2 regions of the Thermaerobacter litoralis genome follow, and region 1 is predicted to be linked to the other one. Evidence: riboswitches for the same ligand, from Rfam matches in the RefSeq annotation. Region 1 holds a riboswitch; the other holds the start of a gene.
The links. Region 1 has a riboswitch for cobalamin ahead of ACYQ02_RS05350 (ABC transporter substrate-binding protein). Riboswitches for the same ligand answer to the same signal wherever they lie in the genome.
Positions count from the first base shown of each region.

Region 2: linked by a shared signal. The riboswitch ahead of ACYQ02_RS08545 (ribonucleoside-diphosphate reductase subunit alpha) and the one ahead of ACYQ02_RS05350 (ABC transporter substrate-binding protein) in region 1 are both predicted to bind cobalamin.

Region 1 covers NZ_BAAIES010000007.1:2,733-8,082, reverse strand. Annotated here, with positions in the region: gene ACYQ02_RS05355 (FecCD family ABC transporter permease) at 1-911, opposite strand, end outside; gene ACYQ02_RS05350 (ABC transporter substrate-binding protein) at 921-1,964, opposite strand; cobalamin riboswitch at 2,109-2,315, opposite strand; gene namA (NADPH dehydrogenase NamA) at 2,498-3,541, opposite strand; gene ACYQ02_RS05340 (M24 family metallopeptidase) at 3,798-5,078, shown strand; gene ACYQ02_RS05335 (enoyl-ACP reductase FabI) at 5,197-5,350, shown strand, end outside.
Region 2 covers NZ_BAAIES010000009.1:337,300-342,649, reverse strand. Annotated here, with positions in the region: gene ACYQ02_RS08555 (bifunctional metallophosphatase/5'-nucleotidase) at 1-314, shown strand, start outside; gene ACYQ02_RS08550 (HAD family hydrolase) at 661-1,605, shown strand; cobalamin riboswitch at 1,861-1,997, shown strand; gene ACYQ02_RS08545 (ribonucleoside-diphosphate reductase subunit alpha) at 2,314-4,833, shown strand; gene ACYQ02_RS08540 (ribonucleotide-diphosphate reductase subunit beta) at 4,963-5,350, shown strand, end outside.

The sequences.
Region 1 (5,350 bases):
AGGCTCCCCAGCAGCCAGAAGACCAGGGGCCGCAGGCGCTCGCCGCTCAGGAACACCAGCAACGAGACCAGGGCTCCCAGCAGGGAGGCGACCGCCACGCCCGCCAGCAGCAGGGTGCCGACGGCCAGCCGGCCGCCGACCCGGGCCAGGCGGGCGACCATCAGGACCGCCGCCAGGGCGCCGGCGAAGGCGCAGGCGGGCACCAGGCCAAAGCCCAGGGCCCGCGCGGCGGCCACGGCCAGGGCCCCCAGGTTCGACCAGGGACCGCCACCGGCCCCCGGCAGTCCCGCCGCCGGGGCCGCCCCGGCCGCCGCCTGGGCGAAGGCCTGCAGCATCAGGTACGCCACCGCCGCGCCCAGGGCGCCACCGCTGGAGACCCCCAGCACGTAGGGATCGGCCATGGGATTGCGGAACAACGTCTGAAAGGCGCTGCCGGCGGCCGCCAGGGACGCGCCGACCAGGCCCGCCAGCAGCACCCGGGGCAAACGGATGTCCAGGAGGATCCGGGCCGGCGGCGACGGGTCCGTCCCGCCGGCCTCGCCGGTCCCTCCCGCCACCCCGCCCAGCAGGATCCGCAGCACCTGCCCCGGCGGAACCTCCACCGCCCCCAGCCCCGTGGCCAGGACCAGAACCAGCACCAGGGCCACGGCGAGCCACCCCAGCGCCAGGCCCCGGCGCCTGGCCGGGGCGGGCCGCCCGGCCCGGCCCGCCCGCCCCGTGGCGCCCGGTCCTACGGCCACCCCGGCGGCACCCGAGCCCGCCCTGGCGCCCGCACCGCCGTCCGGGCCCGGGCTCAGGGCGTCAGGTCCCGGCTCCACACCGGCCGCGCCGGCTTGGGCCGGTTCGTCCCCCGCCGGTCGGGGCCGCCGCGGCCCCTTCTCCTTCCTGGCCGCCGCCTTGTCGCGACCCACCGCAACCCCTCACTGGAACCGGTCGGGGTAGAACCAGCGGGCCAGCTGTTCGAGGCCCTCCACCAGCCGCGGCCCCGGCCGGCTGATCAAATCGTCGTCGATCATGTAGATCCGCCCTTCTTTGACGGCGGTGATGCCCTCCCAGCCGCTGCGGGTCCCGGCCTTGAGCTCGTCATAGGAGCTCTTCAGGGACGCCGGCACCACGATGACCTGGGGATCCTGGCGGACCACCTCTTCCAGGCTGATCTGCGGCCACGCCTGCCCCGTCCCCTCGGCCACGTTGACGCCCCCGGCCGCCACGATGACGTCGTGGATAAAGCCGCCGGGCCCGACGGTCATCAGGGGATCGTTCCAGACCTCGTAGAACACCCGCACCCGCTGGTCCTTTGGCACGTCGGCCACCCGCTGGCGCACCGCGTCGATGCGGGCCTTCATCTCGGCCACCACCTGCTGCGCACCCGCCTGGGCGTCGACCAGCTCGCCGATGCGCTGGATGCGCTCGAGCACGTCGTCCAGGGTGGCCGGCTGGATGACCGCCACGGGGATGCCCAGTTCCTCCAGCTTCTTGACCTGTTCCTCGGTGCCGCCGATGGTCAGGGCCAGGTCGGGTTCCAGGGCGACGATCTGCTCGTAGTTCGTGTCGGTGAGGCCGCCCAGCTTGGGCAGGTCCTGGACCTCCGCGGGGTAGTCGCTGAAGCTGTCGACCCCCACCACCCGGTCGCCGGCCCCGATGGCGAAGAGGATCTCGGTGTTGCTGGGCGCCAGGGAGACGATCCGCTCGGGCCGGGCCTCCAGGGTAACCTGGCGGCCGGCGTCGTCGGTAAAGGTGTATGGGTACTGGGTCTGGGGTGCCGCGGCCGACGCTCCCTCCCCGGACGAACCGGCCGGCGCGCCGCCCGCGCCCGGCTCCCCGGCCGGCGCCGGGCTGCCGCCCCCGCCGCAGCCGGCCACCACCAGGGCCACGATCAATAGGGCCGCCAGCAGGCCGAGGCCCCGCCGGAGACCCCGGCCGGGCCGGGTTCGACCCGCCCGGCGCTCAGACCACCATGCCATCATCGCCGATTCCCCTCTCCACGAAAGATGCCGACATGAGATGCAGACATGCGGAAAGTGAAAACCCCGGCCTTGGCGTCAGCAGGCCGGGGCTCAGGTCCCCCTCCAAGGGTGCACCCGGTACGTACCTCCTTTCGCCGAAGGCGTACGTACACGGTCCAGGCAGGTCTCCTGGCTCCCGGATCCTGGCCGCCGCCCGGCCTTCCCGCAGCCCGGACCCCGCAGGGCCGGCGGCCGCAGTGGCACGCGTGGGGCGACGACTCCCCGGTCACAGTGGCGGGACCGCGCCGGATTCGCACCGGACTTCCCTATTCTCCCCCGGGTGGGGGCACCTGGACCGTCACGCGGATTCGGTTGTCCGCAACCATTTTAGCAGGGGCTGGCAGGGCGAACAACGGCCTCGCCGGGCCCTCACCCTCACCCGCGGCCGCACCCTTCCGGCGGCCACGGGGATGGAACGGAACCCCAGGACCGGCTGCCGGCCGGGGCCGCGTCGCAGAGGACGATGGGGCCCGGCTGGCGGCGGGCCGGCGTCAACGGCGGGCCCGCAGGTACTGGCGGGGCCAGTCCACCTCCACGCCCAGCTCCCGCGCCGCCCGCAAGGGCCAGTACGGCTCCCGCAGCAGCTGGCGGGCCAGCAGGACCACGTCCGCCTGGCCCGTGCGGATCACGTGGTCGGCCTGGGCAGGCTCGGTGATCAGGCCGACGGCGCCGGTGGCCACGCCCACCCGGCGGCGCACCTCGGCGGCGAAAGCCGTCTGGTAGCCGGGACCCTGGGGGATGGGCTCCGGCGGCACGACGACCCCGCCCGAGCTGCAGTCGACCAGGTCGACCCCCCGCTCCCGCAGGGCCTGGGCCACCGCCACGGTGTCCTCCAGGGTGATGCCGCCCGGCGCCCAGTCCACCGCCGAGAGCCGCACCCACAGCGGCCGGTCCTCGGGCCAGGCGGACCGGACGGCCTCCACCACCTCCAGCAGCAGCCGCATGCGGCCCTTGAGGTCGCCGCCGTAGGCATCGGTGCGCCGGTTGCTCAGGGGCGAGAGGAACTGGTTCAGCAGGTAGCCGTGGGCGGCGTGGATCTCGATCAGGTCGAAGCCGGCCCGCTGGGCCCGCCGGGCCGCCGCGGCGAAGGCCTCGACGATGCGGGGGATCTCGCCGGCGCCCAGCTCCTGGGGGGTGGGCCACCCCTCGGCGAAGGGAATGGCCGACGGGGCCACCGCGGGCTCCGGGCCGGCGCCCTTGTTGGGCGACCAGGCCTTGCGGCCCGCGTGGGCCAGCTGGATGCCCACCGGCACCCCATGGTTGTGGCAGAACTGGACGATCCGCTCGAGGGGCGGGATCTGGTCGTCCCGGTAGAGTCCCAGGTCGGCGTCGCTGATCCGGCCCCGGCTCTCCACCGCCGTGGCCTCGACGATGATGAGTCCCACGCCACCCACGGCCCGCGAGCCGTAGTGGACGAAGTGCCAATCGTTGGCGCGGGCGTCGGTGCCGGCGCTGTACTGGCACATCGGGGACATGACGATGCGATTGCGCAGGGTCAGGCCGCGAAAGGTGATGGGGTCGAACAAACCCGGCATGGCGCTCACCTCGACGGCGCCATTATCCCCCTCCCCCTCCCCCGCCTCAAGCCCCGTGCCCGGCGCGGGCCGGTCTCCCCTGAGACCGACCCCGCCCGCAGAGCCCCCCGTAGGGCCCGTCTCCCATGAGACCGGCGTCTTGCACACAGCCCCCTGTGGAGGCCCGTCTCCCCTGATGCCGGGCCCTCCCCCCGGCACGGGCAGGGATTCCTGCCGCGGAACGCCAAACTAGGGTCTCGGAAGCGAGGTGTCGCCGTTGACCGACGAACGGGGACAAGCCCCGGAACCGCCGGAGCCGCCGGCACCACCGGCACCGCCGGGTCCTCCCCCGGCGGCCGATCGCCCGCCGTACCGGCCTGCGGGCGCCGGCGGGGCGGGCATCGACCGGCCGGTCCTAGACGCCGCCGTCTACCGGCGCCGCCAGGAAGCCTTGCGGTCGGCCCTGGCCGCAGAAGGCCTCGACGCCGTCCTGGCCGTGGGCCGGGCGTTCTACGAGCGGGGGGGCCCCGTGGCCTTCCTCTGCGGCCACCAGGCGCCGGCACCGACGGCCGCGGCCGTGCCCGGCTATGAGGGCTGGGGCCAGTCCCTGCTGGTGGTGCCCCGCCGGGGCCCCGTGGTGCTGATCGCCGATGCAGCCCGGCCGGAGACGGTGGTGGCCGACCAGGTGGAGATCACCCCGGCCCACTGGGGAGCCCTGGCGGGCTGGCTCCAGCGCCTCGGGCTGGCCACCGGCCGGATCGGCGTCGCCGGGTCGGACCTCTGGTCCTGGGCCGCCTTCCGCGCCGCCGCCCAGGCCCTGCCGGGGGTGGAGTGGGTCCCCGCCGACGCCCTGGCCAGCCGGCCCCGCCGGATCAAGGAACCGGAGGAACAGGCCCTGCTGGCCCGCGCCGCCCAGGTGGCCGACGTGGGCCTGGCCGCGGCCCTGGAGGTGCTCCGGCCCGGGCTGACCGAACAACAGCTGGGCGCCGCAGGGACCGCCGCCGCCCTGGCGGCGGGCGCCGACTTCGTCCGTTACTTCCGGGTCCACACCGGGGCCTGGTCCCTGCTCAGCTTCCGCTGGCCCCAGGCTACGGAGCGCCGGGTTCGTCCCGGGGAACCGGTCGCCTTCGACATCATCGGTGCCCGCAGCGCCTACCAGTTCGACGTGCTGCGCACGGCCCTGGTCCGGCCCGTGACGCCGGAACTCGAGCGGCTGGCGGCGGCCACGGAGGCGTGCCTGGAGGCCGTGCTGGCCCTCTGCCGGCCCGGTGCGGCGGTGGCCGACCTCCTGGCGGCCGCCGCCGGCGCCGCCGAACGCTACGGGTTCGCCGGCCGGCTGGCCCCCTTGCTGGGCCACGGCATCGGCCTGGAGACCGTGGAGGAGCCCCTGCTCATGCCCGGGGTCGACGACCGGCTGGAGGCCGGGATGGTCCTCTGCATCGAGCCGGCCCTGCGGGTACCCGGGCTCGGCGGCTACAGCATCGAGGAGATGATCGTCGTCGAGGAGGAGGGCCCCCGCCTCCTGACGCGGGCGCCCCGCCGGCCCACCACCGGCTAGGCCGGGCCTCCGGCCCTGGCGAAGGCACGGAGAAGGCGCGAGCAGGCAACCCCTTTACGCGAGCAGGCAACCCCTTTATATGAGCAGGCAGCCCCTCTCTCGAGAAAGGGTGACGAGCGTGGCGGCAACCATCCCCGCCGGCCTTCTGGCAGGCAAGCGCGCCCTGGTCTTCGGGGTCGCCAACAAGAACAGCATCGCCTGGGCCATCGCCCGGGCCCTGGACGCGGCGGGCGCCGAGCTGGCCATCGCCTATCAGAACGAGCGGCTCGGCG
Region 2 (5,350 bases), on a different contig from region 1:
ACCAATCCCGGCCGCGCATCCTGCAGGTCTCCGGCCTCACCTACCGCTGGGATCCATCCCGGCCGCCCGGTGACCGGGTCGATCCCGCCGACGTCTTCATCAACGGCCGGCCCCTCGACCTGGATGCCCGTTACACCGTCACGGCCAACAGCTTCATCGCCGCCGGCGGCGACAACTTCACGGTCTTCACCGAGGGGCAGGACCGGGTGGTGGGGCCGGTGGACATCGATGCCCTGGTGGACTACGTCCAGCAGCTGCCCCAGCCCTTCAACGCCGTCATCGAAGGCCGGATCGGCCTGGTGGGGGCGCAGTGACGCCCGGGGTGGACGCCGCCTGAGGCACATTGGTACGGGCACGGTGGAACCCGTCGGAGCAATCGTTGGTGCGGGCCGGCGGCCGGTTGCGGCGGCCGGCCCCGTCGTCTTTCTTACGAATGGTGGGCAACAGCGACCCTGGTTCTTTGCCAGGCCCCCAAAAAAACGGTTAACGGGATTTCGCCGCCACGTTAACGTACGGTGGCGACGGAAGCGGGAAAACTTGCACAATCCTTGACAAGCCCTTAACTGCCCGGCGACCGGGGCGCGGTACGGTGGGGGCGGGGCGTGATCCCTCCGGTGGAGGTGAACCGCGCTGGCTGACAACCTCGAGGAGGTGAGCCGCGTGCCGGCGCTCTACGATGGGTTCACGGCCGGGCTCTGGGGCGGCAGTCTCCCCGGCAGGCCGGTAGGCGTGGTCACCCGGACGAACCCTCCCCTGCCGGATGCCGGGGCGATCCGCATGGTGATCTTCGACCTCGATGGCACCTTGTATGATGACCTCTTGTACAGCACCGCGTACGCCCGGGTCCTTGCGGCCCACCTGCCCAGCTCCCTGCGCGGGGCATTCTTGTATGACGCGCTTCCTTTCACAGACCCAAACCGCCGGTTCCGGCTGGGACGAATCTATGACCGGGTCGAGGGCGTGCTCCTCGGCCACCCTCAGCTGGAACCCGGCGTGGCATCCGCATGGGACGACGCTTCACCTCGGCCGTGGAAACGGGTCGGCGAGGCGGGCGGTCACGTGGGGGCGACGGGACGGTACCTGGCCCTCGGTGACACCTGGATGCTGGTCACGGCCGCGGCGTTACGGTACGGGGTTTCAACCGACGAATGCCTGGAGGCCATGGCCGAAGTGCGCTCGTGGGTGTCGGTACCGCCGCCGGAATCGTACCGGGCCGAGACGTTCTTCCGCACCAAGGACGGACCGCTCCGAGTTCTTGTGACGAACGCCAGCACGGGCCATGCGCAGGCGATGGTGGAGGCCCTGGGCCTGGAAGGCGCCTTCAGCCAGTGCTTCGCCGATGCGTGTAAACCTGAAGGGTGGCGGCGGATCATCCCGTGGCTTGAGCAGGCGACCGGGGTTCCGCGGGACGCTATGCTGGCTGTCGGTGACAATCTCCTCAACGACGTCCTTCCCGCTCGCAACCTGGGTGTCCACGCCGTCCTGCTGGACCGCTACGGCTTGTTTCAGCGGCATACCCCCCAGGACTGGGTCGTGGTCCGTTCGCTCGACGACCTCATCGCGGCGCTGAATCCCCAACGACACCCGCAGCCGGCACGTTCTTAGAGGACCGTCCGGCAACGAAGGGTCACCGGGAGCGGCGGTGGCCCCCGTGCCGTTTCCGGGAGAACCCGGGTGCCCACCGGCGCCAGAAGCCGGTAATTGACGGCCACCGGCCGTCATCCCCGGAAACAAACCGCCGGCGTCCTTGGTTAGAGACACAACATGTAGTACCATCCTTGCGGACAAGATTCCATATCTGGCGTGCGGCGGCGAAACTCCCGGCATCCACCGGACGCGCCGCCGCAGGCGCGGTGCCTGCCCGACAGGGCAGGGCGAGGCGGTCGGCTGACCGCCCGCTGGGGGAAGACCGGTGCAAATCCGGCGCTGTCCCGCAACGGTAACCGGCCGCGCCTGGCCCTGGACGAGCCAGTCCTTCCCTCCCCCTGTCCCGCCTACCACGGTGGTTTCGGGGCCCCGGGTGGACCCGCTCCCGGCCGGCGTGACCGGAAGCCCGAGTACCCACGCCGTGCCTCCGTTCCGCCCCCGCGGAGGGGTGAGGGCGGGCCGAGGACGGGCATCGCCTTGCCGTCGACCGGCCCCCGCCTGGGCCGGCTTTGCATATCAGAGGACCGGACGACGGCGACCGGCGTTGAATGCCCATTCCCTGCCCCCTCCTCCCTCTACCGTTTGCCCGGTCCACCGGGCCGGGCACCGGCACCCAGGGGGCAGCGCCCCCGGGGGCGGAACCGCCGGAAGGGAGGAGGGACCCCCTTGCAGGCCGTCTTGGACCGGCTTACTGCCGGTATCCCTGCAGCCAGCCGTCTTCAGGCGCTTCTCCAGCAAGACCTGCGCTGGCTGGCCGCTGGCCCCACCGGCCCAGCCGGCTCCACCGACCCCACCGGCGCCGCCGATCCGGCGCCCACCAGCGATCCGGGGGAGGCCGTCGAAGAACTCCTGGTCCAGGCTGCCACCCAGCACCTGCACCGCGAGCCTCGGATGGAGCGGGTCGCCGTGCGGGCGCGGCTGCGCCGGCTGTACCGGTTCGTCCTCGATGATCCGGCGCCGTCCCCCGCGGCCTACCGGGCCGCCTTCCCGGCTTACGTCCGCCGCGGCGTGGCCTGCGGCGCGCTGGACGAGCGGCTGCTGGCCTTCGACCTCGACGCGCTGGCCGCTGCCCTTCACCCCGAGCGGGACGAGATCTTGCCCTTCATCGGCCTGGTGACCCTGATGGACCGCTACCTGGTGCGGGAGCCCGAGAGCCGGCAGTGGCTGGAGACGCCCCAGTTCCTCTTCATGCGGGTGGCCATGGGGCTGGCTCTGGCGGAAGAACCCGGCCGCCGGGAGGCCTGGGCCCGCCGGTTCTACCACGCCATGTCCACCTTCCGCTACCTGCCCAGCACGCCGACCCTGTTCAACGCCGGCACGCCCCACCACCAGCTCTCGTCCTGCTACCTGGCCGACGTCCACGACTCCATGGATCACATCCTGGAGGCAGCGGGCGACTTCGGCCGGCTGGCCAAATACGCCGGCGGCATCGGGGCCTCGGTGACGCGGCTGCGGGCGGCCGGGTCGCCGGTGCGGGGGATCAACGGCGAGTCGTCGGGCGTCATCCCGTTCATCCACTTCTACGACGCCCTGATCAAGGCGGTGAACCAGGGCGGCCGCCGGCGGGGGACGCTGGCGGTGTACCTCGAGCCCTGGCACCTGGAGATCGAGGCCTTCCTCGACCTCAAGCGCAACAGCGGCGACCCGTACCTGCGGGCCCACAGCGTCAACACCGCCCTCTGGATCCCCGACGAGTTCCTGCGCCGCGTGGAGGCCGGCGAGCCGTGGTACCTGTTCGACCCGGCCTACGTGCCGGAGCTGCCGGAGAAGGTGGGGCGAGCCTTCGCCGCCGCCTACGCCGAGCGCATCCGCCAGGCCGAGGCCGGGGCGCTGCCGGCCCGGGCGTGGAAGCGGGTCGACGCTCGGCAGCTCTTCCGGGAGATCCTGGCCACCCTGCAGGAGACCTCCCACCCCTGGCTGGTGTTCAAGGACGCCGGCAACCTGCGCTCGCTGCTGCCGGGGGTGATCCACTCGAGCAACCTGTGCACCGAGGTCTTCCTGCCCACCACCGCCGAGGAGGTGGCCGTCTGCAACCTGGCCAGCGTCAACCTGGCCCGCCACCTGGGGCCGCGGGGCATCGACTGGGACGCCCTGGCCGAGACGGTGGCCGTGGCCATGCGGGGCCTGGACAACGTCATCGACCTCAACCTCTACCCCATCGAGAAGGCGCGCCGCTCCAACCTGCGCCACCGGCCGGTGGGGCTGGGGGTGATGGGCTTCGCCGAGGCGGTCAACCGGCTGGGCTGGGGCTACGCCGACCCCGAGGCGGCCGAGCTGGCCGACCGGGTGCTGGAGTTCATCAGCTACCATGCCATCCTGGCCTCCTGCCGGCTGGCGGACGAACGCGGCCCTTTCCCCGCCTTCGCCGAGAGCGGGTGGGCGCAAGGCCGCGTCCCCGTCGACACCCTGGCGGACCTGGAGGCGGAGCGGGGGGAGCCCGTGACGGTCGACCGCACCGCCCGCCTCGATTGGGAGTCGGTACGGGCCCAGGTTCGCAGAGGCATGCGCAACGGCACGGTAATGGCCATCGCCCCGACCGCGACCATCAGCCTGATCGCGGGGACCACGCCGAGCCTGGATCCGCCCTACGCCAACGTCTTCTCCCGGCAGACCCTGTCGGGCAAGTTCCTCGAGATCAACCGGGTCCTGGTGGAGGAGCTGGAGCGGCGGGGCCTCTGGGAGGCCGTCCGCGACCGCATCGTGGAGGAACGCGGCGACCTCCAGCCCATCGCCGAGCTGCCCGCCGACGTCCGGCACCGCTACCCCACCGCCTACCAGGTGCCGCCCGAGGCGTACCTGGAGGTGGCCGCCCGGGCCCAGAAGTGGGTCGACATGGGCATCAGCCGCAACCTGTTCCTGGCCGATCGCGACCTGGGGGCCATGGAGCGAGTGTACGTCGAGGCGTGGCGGCGGGGGCTGAAGTCGACCTACTACCTGTTCATGGCGCCGCGGATGTACGCCGAGCCGTCGACGGTGCGGGTGAACAAGGCGCGCCGCAAGCTGCGGTGGAACCTGGACGACGGAACCGTGGCGGCGACCGTGGCCGCGCCGGCGAAGGCGGCGGTGACGGCAGGACCCGGCGCCCAGGCTCGACCTGGGACCTCCGCGCCCGGTGCCCTGGAGGCCGCCGCGGTCTGCCGGGTTCGTCCCGACGACCCGGACCTGATCTGTGAGGCGTGCCAGTGACCCGGCCAGGGACCGGGAATCCGGTTAGGGACGAGAGCGGGCCGTGCCGGTCCGGCCCGCCCCGACCCCGAACACCCGGTGCCGGGTCCCACATCCGTTCCATTATCCGTTCCAAAGGAGGAGATCCCCATGGCATCCACCACGCGCCAGCCGGGCGACCGCCTGCTGGGCGGCGACCCCCTGGAGCCCATCCAGCTCTTCCCGCTGCGGTATCCCTGGGCCTACGCCCACGCCCAGCAGGGCAAGCGCAACACCTGGTTCCCCGAGGAGATCCCCCTGGCCGACGACGTCCGCGACTGGGAGCTGCGCCTGACGGACGACGAGCGGCGGGCCGTGGAGCTGCTGCTGGGGTTTTTCAATCCCATGGAGTCCCTGGTCACTCACAACCTGGTGATGTCCATCTACCCGCTGCTGACGCCGCCGGAGGTCCGGCTGTACCTGGCCCGGCAGATCTGGGAAGAGGCCAACCACACCATGGCCTTCGAGTACGTGCTCAAGACCCTGCCCGTCGACCGGG